3 regions of the Moritella viscosa genome follow, and region 3 is predicted to be linked to each of the others. Evidence: predicted binding sites of a transcription regulator. Region 3 holds the regulator's gene; each other region holds the start of a gene.
What was found. Region 3 encodes NrdR, which represses ribonucleotide reductase genes. Its sites were predicted from a motif close to AAACACNANATNTNGTGTTT; they were not measured.
Positions count from the first base shown of each region.

Region 1: nrdD (anaerobic ribonucleoside-triphosphate reductase) is a predicted target of NrdR. The motif match lies at 2,880-2,899, and genes of this name have one in related genera.
Region 2: nrdA (class 1a ribonucleoside-diphosphate reductase subunit alpha) is a predicted target of NrdR. The motif match lies at 1,565-1,584, and genes of this name have one in related genera.

Region 1 covers NZ_FPLG01000034.1:13,145-17,770, reverse strand. The annotation lists gene BT797_RS04985 (TonB-dependent receptor domain-containing protein) at 1-1,878, opposite strand, end outside; tRNA gene BT797_RS04980 (tRNA-Ser) at 2,570-2,660, opposite strand; gene nrdD (anaerobic ribonucleoside-triphosphate reductase) at 2,956-4,626, shown strand, end outside.
Region 2 covers NZ_FPLG01000110.1:78,856-83,481, forward strand. The annotation lists gene nrdA (class 1a ribonucleoside-diphosphate reductase subunit alpha) at 1-1,498, opposite strand, end outside; gene ubiG (bifunctional 2-polyprenyl-6-hydroxyphenol methylase/3-demethylubiquinol 3-O-methyltransferase UbiG) at 2,096-2,794, opposite strand; gene gyrA (DNA topoisomerase (ATP-hydrolyzing) subunit A) at 3,045-4,626, shown strand, end outside.
Region 3 covers NZ_FPLG01000078.1:26,720-31,345, reverse strand. The annotation lists gene BT797_RS10355 (hypothetical protein) at 152-445, shown strand; gene BT797_RS10350 (DUF4124 domain-containing protein) at 645-2,087, shown strand; gene nrdR (transcriptional regulator NrdR) at 2,261-2,710, shown strand; gene ribD (bifunctional diaminohydroxyphosphoribosylaminopyrimidine deaminase/5-amino-6-(5-phosphoribosylamino)uracil reductase RibD) at 2,736-4,010, shown strand; gene BT797_RS10335 (riboflavin synthase) at 4,010-4,626, shown strand, end outside.

The DNA of each region.
Region 1 (4,626 bases), on a different contig from region 3:
TTCATCAACATCAATAATAGACGCAGACATACCACCGTAAGCAAAGCCAGTATCATAATTAATTGTCAACTCAGAGCCTTCAATTATTACGGGGTCAGTTCTATTAACAAAAGCAAGAGTATCTGTAGCATTCGCATCTGGAGTAATAACACCTAAATGCATAATCATATAATTATCCACTTTGGTACGATAATGAGATAAAGCGAGAGTTAGCTCGTCATCTTGAGTAAAAAGTTGTTCAAAGTTAAATGTTACACCGAGATCAAGATTTGTTGATGTTTCAGGTTTCAAAACTGGACTTGGAATTAATACTGTTGCAGAGAGGCCTGACGCAGGTGTTCCACCAGATAGAAGTGTTTCTGTTAAACTTGGTGGTCGCCAGCCTTTTCCATAATTTGATGATATTTCCATAAAATCAAAGGGACGAATTGATATACCTATAGTTGGAGACGTAGCATAACCAGTATTAGTCACCGAGTATGTTTCATCTATCCCTGTATCCATATTTGAGAACTTAGTCTTAACACTAGCATCACCTTTTAATTTATAACTATCAAAACGAACACCTGCGAATAAAGATAACCATTCAAGATAATCCAGACGAGTATCTAAGTAGGTGCTCGCCAATTCTCGCGAGCCTTTAGGTGTGGAAGCGATCCCTGATGCAGCTCCATTTGGCCCATTTATCTCCCGTGGTATTGTTCTATCACTTACCCATTCAACCCCATAGTCAGCACTAAGAATAGTATCTCTGAAATTTATAAAAGATTGATTGTTTAAGGTAATTCCATAAGTGTTCGTTTCATAAATTGAAGTCTGAGCCGAACAACGTTTACCCGTCATAAAGTAATATTTACCAGGATTTGTTATGCAAAGATCTTGGCTTGACTTTGGAATATTTGATGATTCTGGAAAGTATTCATGTAATTGTGTATTTGCTCGATATACTTTCGCGCTTAAATTCAATAATGGGTTATCTGACTGAAAGGTATAACCAAGATTAATATTTTCATTTTGTATTTTATCATTTGCTTTAAAACGCCAATGATGTAATGTTTCATCACTTCGACTATCATCATAATCAACAACATTAAATTCTGATTTAGTTTTCATATAACTTAGTTTTAGACTTTGGTTTTCACTAAAATTCCAGCGTATTTTTCCTAAATACGATGACATTGAGTAGCCTGTTTTGTATGTATTAAGTAGATGGTCCGGCACAGCAAATTTTTCTAAGATTCTATGACCAGATTGAACTCGTCCAGGCCTTATAATACTCTCACCTTCACTACCCATTCGATAATCGCCAGTTTTGGTATCACTGACAGCAGCCATAACTGAAACATTATCAGTTAACTTATAGCCTGCAGTAAAACTTGATTTATACTTATTACCATTTGCCCATTTACCAACACCCGTTTCACCACGAACAATCATTCCTCCATTATTATTTTTTTTAATAACGTCGTCAAAATCAACAGTTCTAAAATTAACTTGTCCACCAATTGTTCCAAGTCCCCCAGAACCTGATGAAACCCCTTTTTTTATATGGATCGAACTGAGTAATTCGGGATCAACAATTAAAGAGCCATTTCTGTCTTGATAACCACTCCTCTGAAAGTTTTGACGCATCCCATCAATATTAGTATTTACCCGTCCAAAATCTTGTACCCCCCGCATATTGACGCTAACAGTTGGATCGGAATAACTAATAGGTGTGTAAACACTTGGTGCATCTTGTAACATTTCGGCGGCATGTTGATGTGAACTAGAATCTAATTCAGCTCGATCTATAATTTCTTTTCTTGAGTCTTCTTCACCATCTATTGCATTAGAGCCTCTAACGACAGTTGTACCAATGACAACATTATTATTCATAGATGATTCTGAATTTGGTAAATTTTGAGCAAATAAAGAGCTACTGTATAACGCAGTACTAATAAAAACTATTAACGTTGGTTTTTTTTGTCAATGAACATTAATTACCTAACTTATAAAGGCGTGAGACCGAGGCGAACACAAGCGCGAACGCAAATCATTATTATTCAGTTAATGCTAGTAATTAAATCATTTATAGTGATAAGTGTCAATGTAGGATGGAATATTAATATTAACGACTTAAATTGATGTGATTTGTTAGTTGTAGTTACTTTACTGGTCAATGACTCCATAAGGGCACACTAACCCTCTTTCTCAAAAATAGTTTTCATTTCTCCTCTTGCTTTAAGCAACTCATTGCTTAATCAAGTTAGCCTGACTACCAATGCCCTCTGTAAGATTTATTTATCACAGAATAAGGGTTAGAAAATCTGTTTTTTAGAAGTGAAATATAAATAGCACTATTTCCGTGAGGAACGGTATTTAACTGTAAAACAGAGAATATTTAAGAAGGAATTACAAAGCCAAGACTTTCGAATTGAAAATGAATATAGGATTTTTCCAATTAGAAATAATGGTAGGACTAAACAACTAATAATTGTTTATTACGAGTATTCGAATAATGATATGGAGATTGATTTTAATACTGTAGATAAGAAAGACTACTAAAATTAGCACTCTCTTGAATGGATGGCGGAGGAGGAGAGATTTGAACTCTCGAGGAGCTATTAACCCCTGCTGGTTTTCAAGACCAGTGCATTCGGCCACTCTGCCACCCCTCCGCAGCAATGGAGCAGATATTAGAATAAGCTCCCAGACTTGTAAAGCTTTTTATCTCATCACGATACCACTGCTCACTTTACGTTTAAACATCGCTTAAAAAGCAACTTACAAGTAAAACCAGTTTGTTTATTGATCGACAATACAGTCTTGATAAATCCAAGTGAAGCCTTAATTGTTTTTGATCTAAATCAATACAAAAAAAGTAAACTTAAAGCCTAATACACTACATATTGTGTCTAATGTTTGAAATTAACCCACATATAGTGTGGGTGTATAATATCTAAGGAGTATTTTGTGGATCTATTTGTCATTAAACGAGATGGTTGTCGTGTGCCTTTTAACATTCAATGCATACAAAACGCCATTTTCGCAGCGGCTAAATCAGTGCAACAAGAGAGTCGTCATTATGCGGCAGAAATGGCGAATAAGGTTCATCAAATACTGATCCAGCAAGATGTATCCAGTGAACATGCAATCGAAATCCATACGATTCAAAACACCGTTGAAGATGTGTTGATGCAAGAAAGCAACAAACTCATTGCCCGCGCTTATATCGAGTATCGTCATCAGCGCGATATAGCCCGCGAAACGCAAAGTATTCTAACCAACGAGATCAAAGGGCTTATTGAACAAAGCAACGAATCATTGCTTAATGAAAATGCCAATAAAGACAGTAAAGTGATCCCTACGCAACGAGATTTGCTGGCGGGAATTGTCGCGAAACATTATGCCAAGCAACATATCTTGCCACGTGATATTGTTCATGCGCATGAATCTGGCGACATTCATTATCATGATCTTGACTATGCACCTTTCTTCCCGATGTTTAACTGTATGCTGATCGACCTTGACGGCATGTTAACCCAAGGGTTCAAAATGGGTAACGCTGAGATTGAAACACCTAAATCCATTACTACGGCAACGGCAGTCACTGCACAGATTATTGCACAAGTGGCTAGCCACATTTATGGTGGGACCACAATCAACCGTATTGATGAGGTCTTAGCGCCATATGTCACCGCAAGTTTTAATAAAAACACCCTATTAGCAGAAGAATGGGATATCCCGAATAAAGAGAAGTTTGCACGTTCACGCACAGAAAAAGAATGTTTCGATGCGTTCCAATCGTTAGAATATGAAGTTAATACCTTACACACTGCTAATGGGCAAACGCCCTTTGTTACCTTTGGTTTTGGTTTAGGGTCGACTTGGGAAGCACGGCTAATTCAGCAATCAATTCTTAAAAACCGTATTGCGGGTTTAGGTAAAAATCATAAAACGGCTGTTTTTCCAAAACTGGTCTTTGCAATCAAAGATGGTTTAAACCATAAATCCGCAGATGCAAACTACGATATTAAGCAGCTTGCACTAGAGTGCGCAAGTAAACGTATGTATCCAGATATTTTAAATTACGACCAAGTAGTAAAAGTTACGGGGTCATTTAAAACCCCCATGGGTTGCCGTAGCTTCTTAAGCAATTATGAAGAACAAGGTGAATTAGTGCATGAAGGCCGTAATAACTTAGGGGTTGTCAGCCTTAATTTACCGCGTATCGCCATTCAAGCACAAGGTGATGAATCGCGCTTCTATCAATTACTCGATGAACGCTTAAGCCTGTGTAAACGCGCACTAGAAACTCGCATATCTCGCCTTAAAGGTGTCAAAGCACGTGTTGCGCCAATCTTGTACATGGAAGGAGCCTGCGGTGTTCGCCTCCAAGAAGATGATGACGTATTAGAAATATTCAAACATGGTCGCGCATCTATTTCTTTAGGCTACATAGGTTTACACGAAGCAATCAATGCACTATTTGGTAATCAAACACACCCTTTTGATAGTAATAGATTGCAACAAAAAGCCACTGCCATGCTTACTCATATGAAAGCTATTACAGAACTGTGGACTACTGAAACTGGTTACGCATTTAGTTTGTATGCAACACCGAGTGAAAATCTGTGTAGTCGT
Region 2 (4,626 bases), on a different contig from region 3:
TTGGGTAGTCTTGATAATCAAGTAAGCTATCTAATGCACGAACTGCCAGATCTGCAAGGTTTTCTAATTCATCAAGGTTTTTAATTGCACCAAGGTTGAACGCTGACAATGTACATAGCGCAATTTCACCATTTTCATCGCCAGGATGTTGCATTGGTTTCGTTGGTAACGCAATTTCTAGACATAAATTACTTTGTCTTATCGGTGCAACCGCTGGGTTAAATGGGCTGTGAGTATTACAGTGATCCACATTCTGAATGTAGATACGACCGGTACTTGCACGTTCTTGCATAAGTAAAGCAAATAGTTCGCTGGCTTTAATCGTTTGCTTACGAATTGATGAGTCTTGTTCATAAAGATTGTATAGACGCTCGAATTCATCTTGATCTTGGAAGAATGCATCATACAAACCATCAACATCAGATGGGCTGAATAAAGTAATATCTTTATTATCAATTAAACGTTGGTACATTAAACGGTTAATCTGCACGCCGTAGTCAAGGTGACGTACACGGTTTTCTTCAACACCACGGTTATTTTTAAGTACAAGAAGTGACTCTACTTCTAAGTGCCATAATGGGTAGAATAATGTTGCTGCACCACCACGAACGCCACCTTGAGAGCAAGATTTAACAGCTGTCTGGAAGTGTTTGTAGAATGGGATACAACCTGTGTGGAATGCTTCACCACCACGGATTGAACTACCTAGTGCACGAATACGACCTGCGTTGATACCGATACCAGCACGTTGCGATACATATTTAACAATAGAGTTAGATACTGCATTGATAGAATCTAGGCTATCGTCACACTCAATCAGTACACACGAGCTGAATTGACGAGTTGGGGTACGAACACCTGCCATGATTGGTGTTGGCAGTGAAATCTTGAAGGTTGACGTTGCCTCATAGAAACGACGAATGTAGTCCATACGAACCGATTTATTGTATGTCGCAAATAAGCTCGCAGCCACTAAGATATACAGAAATTGTGGGCTTTCGAAGATTTCACCAGAAATACGGTTTTGTAGTAGGTATTTACCTTCTAGCTGTTTAATTGCACCGTAAGAGAAGTTCATGTCACGCCAGTGATCAACGAACTCATTCATTTCTGCGAATTCTTCAACCGTGTAATCAGCAAGTAGGTGTGCATCATAGCGAAGCGCATCAACATTTAATTTTACGTGATCATAAAGCGCAGGTGGTTCAAATTTACCATATGCTTTTTTACGTAGGTGGAAGACAGCTAAACGCGCAGACAGATATTGATAATCTGGTGCTTCTTCACTAATTAAATCCGCTGCAGCTTTGATCATGGTTTCATGTATATCTTCAGTACGAATGCCATCATAAAACTGGATGTGAGATTTTAACTCTACCAGTGACACCGATACATTATTCAACCCTTTGGCTGCCCATTTGATCACGCGGTGGATCTTTTCAAGATCGATCGTTTCTTGTTTACCGCTGCGTTTTGTAACTAGTAAATTCTTATTCATTTAGCTGACTGACCTTAAAACAATGTAAGAATATTTCCACCAACACTAGTATTGATATTCTTGTTAATACACAAGATGTAGTGTTGTCCTGTATTTATGCATACAAGATAGTGTGATAATCACGTTTTGGCAAGTGGCACTAAACTGAACAACATGTGGATAATTTAGTGAGTTAGTGGCGACTTTCATTCTGGCCTCAGTGATCAATTACGGTTAGCAAAAATCAACAGTTAAAGTGAAAAAAAAAAGAAAAAAAAGTGTTGCCAAGGTTGTGAGGAGATCCTCAAAAATTTTGATTATATTTACAGCTAATTCGTTTATAAAACTACCACGCAAGTATTAATTTATTATTTTTTTTGTGGTTGTTATTACAAACAATATTGTCATTTTATACGCAACAAGTTTCATATTACCCATAAAGTGGATAACTTTGCTTGCGCGTGTTGGTTAGAGCGAGCCGAGTTATTTGAGTTAAATGACAGTAAATAGCTATATAGAGGGAGCGAACTTGAAGCTGGAAAGGGAAGTGGATCTATTTACCTAACAGCGAAGGCGGAGGTGCTGTTAGGTAAAAAGAGAATTATATTAATCGTTATATTAATCGATAAGCTGCGTGTGTAGCATATAGTTAACGTCAACATTCTCGCCTAGCTTGAACTGGTCTACTAATGGAATGTAATGCAGGCCTGTCATGTGGTGACAAAATAGACCTGATTGATCAACCCAATGTAATAGTTCTGATGGACGAATAAACTTCTTGTGGTCATGGGTACCGTTAGGCATCATTTTTAAGATTTTCTCTGCGCCAACAATCATAAATAAGTATGATTTTAAATTACGATTGATTGTCGAGAAGAATATGTGGCCGCCTGGTTTTACAAGACGCATGCAAGCGTTAATCACGGAACCTGGATCCGGAACATGCTCTAGCATTTCCATACAAGTGATCACATCAAAGCTGTTTGGTTGCTCTTCTGCTAACTCTTCAATTAATACTTGACGGTATTCGACTTCAGTACCAGATTCAAGCGCATGCAATTTTGCCACATTGAGGGGTTCTTTCCCCATATCAACACCTAGTGCTTTTGCACCACGGCGAGCCATGCTTTCAGTTAAGATACCGCCACCACAGCCAACATCAAGAACTCTCTTGCCAAATAAGCCGCCACAGCGCTCATCAATATAATCTAAGCGTAATGGATTGATTTGATGTAATGGCTTGAAGTCACCAGCTGGATCCCACCAACGACTGGCCATGGCTTCAAATTTAGCGATTTCCTGTTTATCTACATTCATACAAAGTCTTCTTGATACGTTAATAAGGTGAAAAGTAATAAGGTGAAAAATAAAAAATATGGACACAGTATATAACGAGAAAACGATTTCAGAAGTATTATTTATAGGTGAGTGAATAAATAGTTAATAAAATTGTATTCAAGTAAGTTAATTTTCTTATATATTGTATTTGCTGGTAAATATTATGCTAGAATGATTTCTCTAAAAAATATAATAGAAAGCACTTTAAAACTTAGGGGTAAAGGCTTATATGAGTAATTTAGCCACAGAAATCACACCTATCAATATTGAAGAAGAATTAAAAAATTCCTATTTAGATTACGCTATGAGCGTTATTGTTGGTCGTGCTCTTCCTGATGTTCGCGATGGTTTAAAGCCAGTTCATCGCCGCGTTTTATTCGCGATGAACGAATTGAAGAATGATTGGAACAAACCATATAAAAAATCAGCACGTGTTGTTGGTGACGTAATCGGTAAATATCACCCACATGGTGATACAGCTGTTTATGACACTATTGTACGTATGGCGCAGCCTTTCTCTTTGCGCTACATGCTTGTTGATGGTCAAGGTAACTTCGGTTCTGTTGACGGCGATTCTGCTGCCGCAATGCGTTATACCGAAATCAGAATGTCAAAAATCGCGCATGAATTACTTGCTGATTTAGACAAGGAAACGGTAGATTTCGTACCTAACTATGATGGTACTGAATTTATTCCGGAAGTTATGCCTACACGAATCCCTAACCTATTGGTTAATGGTTCGTCAGGTATTGCTGTGGGAATGGCAACGAATATCCCACCTCATAATTTAAATGAGGTTATCAATGGTTGTTTAGCATTAATTAAAAATCCAGACCTAAGTCTTGAAGAATTAATGGAATACATTCCAGGCCCTGATTTCCCAACGCACGGTATCATTAATGGTAAAGCGGGCATCGAGCAAGCTTATCGTACTGGTCGTGGTAAGGTTCATATCCGAGCTCGCGCCGATATTGAAACTAATGAACGTGGACGCGAAACAATTGTTGTTCACGAGCTACCGTATCAAGTAAACAAAGCGCGTTTAATTGAACGTATTGCTGAGTTTGTAAAAGATAAGAAAATTGAAGGCATCAGTGCCCTACGTGACGAATCTGATAAAGATGGTATGCGTATGGTCGTTGAAGTTAAGCGTGACGCTGTAGGTGAAGTTGTATTAAACAACCTTTACGCTCAAACGCAAATGCAAGTTGTATTCGGTATCAACATGGTTGCACTGATCGACAAGCAACCAAAGATTTTTACCTTAAAAGAAATGCTAGATGCGTTCTTGCGTCACCGTCGTGAAGTTGTTACACGTCGTACAGTATTTGAACTGCGTAAAGCCCGTGAACGTGCTCATATCCTTGAGTCGTTAGCGATAGCATTAGCAAATATTGATGACATTATTGCGCTAATTAAGCAATCTGCAACATCTGCAGAAGCAAAACAAGCCTTGATCAGCCGCGGCTGGCAGTTAGGTGATGTTGCTTCAATGTTAGAACGTGCTGGTGATGACGCTGCTCGTCCTGAATGGTTAGAGCCTGAGTATGGTATTCGTGAAGGTTCGTATTTCTTAACTGAGATACAAGCACAAGCGATCCTAGACTTACGTCTACACAAACTAACAGGTCTAGAACACGAGAAGATTCTTAACGAATACAAAGAACTACTCGAAGTTATTGCTGAACTATTACATATTCTTAATACGCCTTCGCGTTTACTAGAAGTTATCACTGAAGAGCTACAAGCTTCAAAAGATGCATTTGGTGATGAACGTCGTACCGAGATTTCGGCAAGCAGCGCAGATATTA
Region 3 (4,626 bases):
CCTAAAAATTAATGTCTTTACCATATCTCATACCTGCTCATACTCCAAATCATGCTATTTCCATGCTTTATTATTACATCAGGATCATATGATCAGCTGTTAGTTTCATGAACAGTGATTAATGCGGTTTCATAGACCAAGGATGGGAAATATGATGAATAAATTTTTATTAAAAAATGCTGTAAATAAAATATTCCTGCAAATATGTAAAGGAATAAGCATTACAGTATTTGCCGTTGTAGTGACTGGTTGTAGTTCTGTTGATGTATTAACTAAAACTGAAAACGGTGCATCTTATGAATATCAACTCGGTCAATTTGACACGATAGAGGTGGTTGATATGGCGCAGGAACATTGTGGTAAGTATGGTAAGAATGCAGAGCTAACTAATCGTTACTCTGACGCTAACCGCATATTCAATACACTTATATTTAATTGTAGTTAGCATATTTAATTTCTTAGTTGTGAAGCCGACGAGATTAAATTTAATGAGAGAGTTTTAAATCACACTGGTGGGTGTTAACATGTTTTTAACATTTTATCCTGTTTGCGGTTAGGTAGTTATAGATGGATGACATAAATAGCTAAATAAATATTGAGATAGAATTCTCAAGTTTGGCGATAAATAGAGTGAGGTATAAAGGATGATGCTGAATTCAATAAGTAATTACAAGCGGTTAATATTAGCGTTAGTATGCGGCTCAATGAGCTATTCTACCTTTGCTAAAGTATATAGCTGGCGCGATACTGATGGTGCAATGCATTATAGTCAGTTTCCACGTCAGATTGTGGAAAAAAATGCGGCGCAGAGTCGTGCTAGTCGTAAGCCTGTCGTAATGAATGATATCGTAAACGATTTATCTGCAACCCCAAATAGTAACTTATTGGATGGGCTTGATGATATTATTGCTCATGCGAACGTGGAACGCCAAGTTGAAAAAGTACTGACGCGTAGTGATCCTCAGTTGGTTTTAATTGAACAACAACTCTTACGTAAGCAGGCGCAGCAACGTGCACTGGTTATTGCAAAACAAACAGCACTTGAAAAAGAGAAAGCCCTTGTTGCGGCAAATAATATCATTGAAGTAAATCATATAAAACCGAAGAAAAAATTACCTAGAAATAGTTTCATGGCAGGGATCCATAAGCGCGCTTATGGTAATGCAGTGACAAAAGCGGATGATATACAGATTATTACACAGACACCGCTTGCATCCACAACGGCAAAAGGTTCAACCGTTATTGAGAATGTTGCCGTAAAGCAACAACATAATAAATTCTTAGCTGAAATCCAGAATAAATTAAAACGTCAGTATGCACCGCAAGCAGTTCAAGTTTCTCCAAACATTGCACCTATAGTCGTTGTTAATGCTAAACCTTTGATTAAGCCTGTCGAGTTAATGCCTGCATCAACATATATCTTAGAGCCAGTTGACGCTACCATGGTGTCTTCAGCTATGGTAACTGTTGATGTGCCATTAGTTGAGCAAGTGGATGTATTAACTCCTGTTGTTGAATCTAGTTCGATAGTGAAGGTTAAGCGCAAGAAAAAATCAACAATGAATAACACATTTTTAGCGGGCATTAACAAAAAATTAAATCGTAAAGATAAAGCGCTGACAAGTGAGAAACCTGTGTTCGTCGTGAGTAAAAGTGAATCAAGTCGTAATAACAAGCTACAGGTCACACCTGAACAAGTTCAGAATCAATTCTTAGCTGAGATTAATAAAAAGTTATTCCGGGCGAAACTCGGTTCTGATATTACGCCAGCAGCAGAATTAGTTAAGTCTGAGTCGATTACTCGTACGAAGGCACAGGGTATTACAGCAGAGAAAAATAAAGAATTAATGCAGAGCGCAGATCAAATTAAGGCGATAGAAAGTGAGATTAGCAGCCGTAATCATAAATCGAATGATGTAACAGAACCTTCTGCAAAGCAGGTTAACTCAGCGTTAATGTTAAGTCGACTAAGCTATAATCACAACGCGCACTTGCCCTTATCTGGTGCTGGAACGAATCAACTTGATAGGCAAGGCATCGAGGCATCAAGTCAGTTTGTTAATGAAGTAAACCGTAGCGAAGAATAAACTATTCCAACATATCAGTCGGTTTTTTATCTTATAAAACGAGGTTAGAAACCGACTGATTATTCAGCAATGCGTTAACTTATTTATTAATTCCACGAAATAATCTTCACTTTTCTGTACCCGCCTGCTGTTTAACGATAGACTCAGAATAATATTATTCAATAGGATTGTTTATGTTCTGTCCATTTTGTTCTGCGACTGAAACTAAAGTTATCGACTCTCGTCTTGTGGCTGAAGGCCATCAGGTACGTCGCCGCCGTGAGTGCGCGAAATGTCATGAACGTTTTACTACCTTTGAAACTGCAGAACTCGTGATGCCGCGCATTATTAAAACCGATGATACACGCGAACCTTTTAACGAAGACAAACTCGTTAATGGTATTTATCGTGCGTTAGAAAAACGTCCGGTTGCCGCAGAGCAGATTGAACTTGGTATTAATCAAATAAAATCGAGCTTAAGAGCCACTGGCGAGCGTGAAATCACATCAAGCTTTCTAGGTGAACTTGTGATGGATGTATTGAAAAAGCTCGATAAAGTCGCTTATGTACGGTTCGCTTCTGTTTATCGTTCTTTTGAAGATGTAAAAGAGTTTAATGAAGAAATCGCTAAACTCGACAAATAATCCGCTATCTGAGTCCTCATTGATTATGCCAAACAAATCACGTGCCGAGCTAGATCTGCTATTGGAAAAAATTATTTCAATTAGTCAGTTCAATGATACTGACTATTCTCATATGCAACGTGCGATCGCACTTGCACAAAAAGGCCGTTTTACTACTGCGCCGAACCCAAATGTTGGCTGTGTGCTTGTTAAAGCAGGTAAAGTCATCGGAGAAGGTTTTCATTTACGTGCAGGTGAGGCTCATGCTGAAGTCCATGCTTTAAATGCCGCTGGTGATAATGCTCAAGGTGCCACTTGTTATGTGACTCTCGAGCCATGCAGTCATTATGGCCGTACACCCCCTTGCGCAGCAGCCTTAGTTAATGCAAACGTAAATGAAGTCGTTATTGCCATGGTTGATCCAAACCCTAAAGTGGCAGGTAATGGCATTGCGATACTAATCGCCGCGGGAATTAAAGTGCGTATCGGTTTATTATCAACGCAAGCGCATGCGTTGAATCCTGGCTTTATTTTACGGATGCAGGAACAACGTCCGTTTGTACGCTTAAAAATGGCGGCAAGCTTAGACGGGCGTACAGCATTGAAAAACGGTGAGAGCAAATGGATCACCGGTCCAGCAGCACGGTCTGATGTGCAAGTATATCGTGCTCAAGCCAGTGCCATTTTATCGACTGCCAGTACGGTCATTATGGATGATGCTTCACTTAATGTGCGTTATAGCGAATTAGGTGCAAGTCAAGCCGACTATCCACGAATTAAAGTAGACAAGTCTTTGCCTTACGATGAGTCATTAGAACCACTGTTACGTCAGCCAATACGAGTAGTACTGGATAATCATCGGCGACTAGATACACACCTTGCTAAAGTGAATAGTGAATTGAAGCTATTCTCACTGGCTGGTCAGATACTATTAGTTAATGGCGTTAAAGATATAGCGAATGGAACGACTGACAATCTTGTTATCGAGCAGTTATTATTGAATGAATCGGTATCGCGAATTGAAATTGAGCAAGATCGTCACCATAACATAGATCTAAAACAGTTAATGACCGTATTAGCCCAGCAGGATATTAATGACCTGTGGGTGGAAGCTGGCGCGACGTTGGCTGGCGCATTACTTGAAAATAAGCTGGTAGATGAGATAATTATTTATTTGGCACCTAAGCTCATGGGTGATAGTGCCAGAGGACTCGCAGTATTAAGCGAGCTAACTGAAATGGCGCAAGTGCCTACATTTAGCTTTACCGATATCACGCAGGTCGGTGACGATCTTCGAATTACAGCAAAACCGGAATACTAATGTTTACAGGAATTATTGAAACCGTGGGTACGCTCACTGGTTTAACCCCAAAAGGGGCTGATGTGAGCATCACTGTTGATAGTGGTGATCTTGATTTAAGTGACGTAAAACTGGGTGATAGTATCGCGACTAATGGTGTATGCCTTACTGTTGTTGAATTACTTGGCAATGGTTACCGCGCGGACGTGTCATTAGAAACGATTAAGCGCTCTGGATTTGCGCATTACCGTATTGGTGATAAGGTAAACTTAGAAAAAGCGCTAACCTTAAGTACGCGTCTCGGTGGTCACTTAGTTAGTGGACATGTGGATGGCGTTGCCGAGATTGTTAAGATCAGTAAACTTGGTCGTGCGACTGAGTATTGGTTACAAGCACCGAACGAATTAGCGCGTTATATTGCGGAAAAAGGCTCAATTACTATTGATGGTATCAGTTTAACTATTAATGAAATTGACGGTGCTAAATTCAAATTGACGATCGTACCGCATACTGCATTAGAAACAACGATAGAAAGTTATGTAGTCGGTCGTAAAGTTAACTTGGAAGTAGATGTGATTGCCCGTTATTTAGAACGGATTATGCTAGGTGATAAAGCCGCTGAATCAAGCCGCCCTGA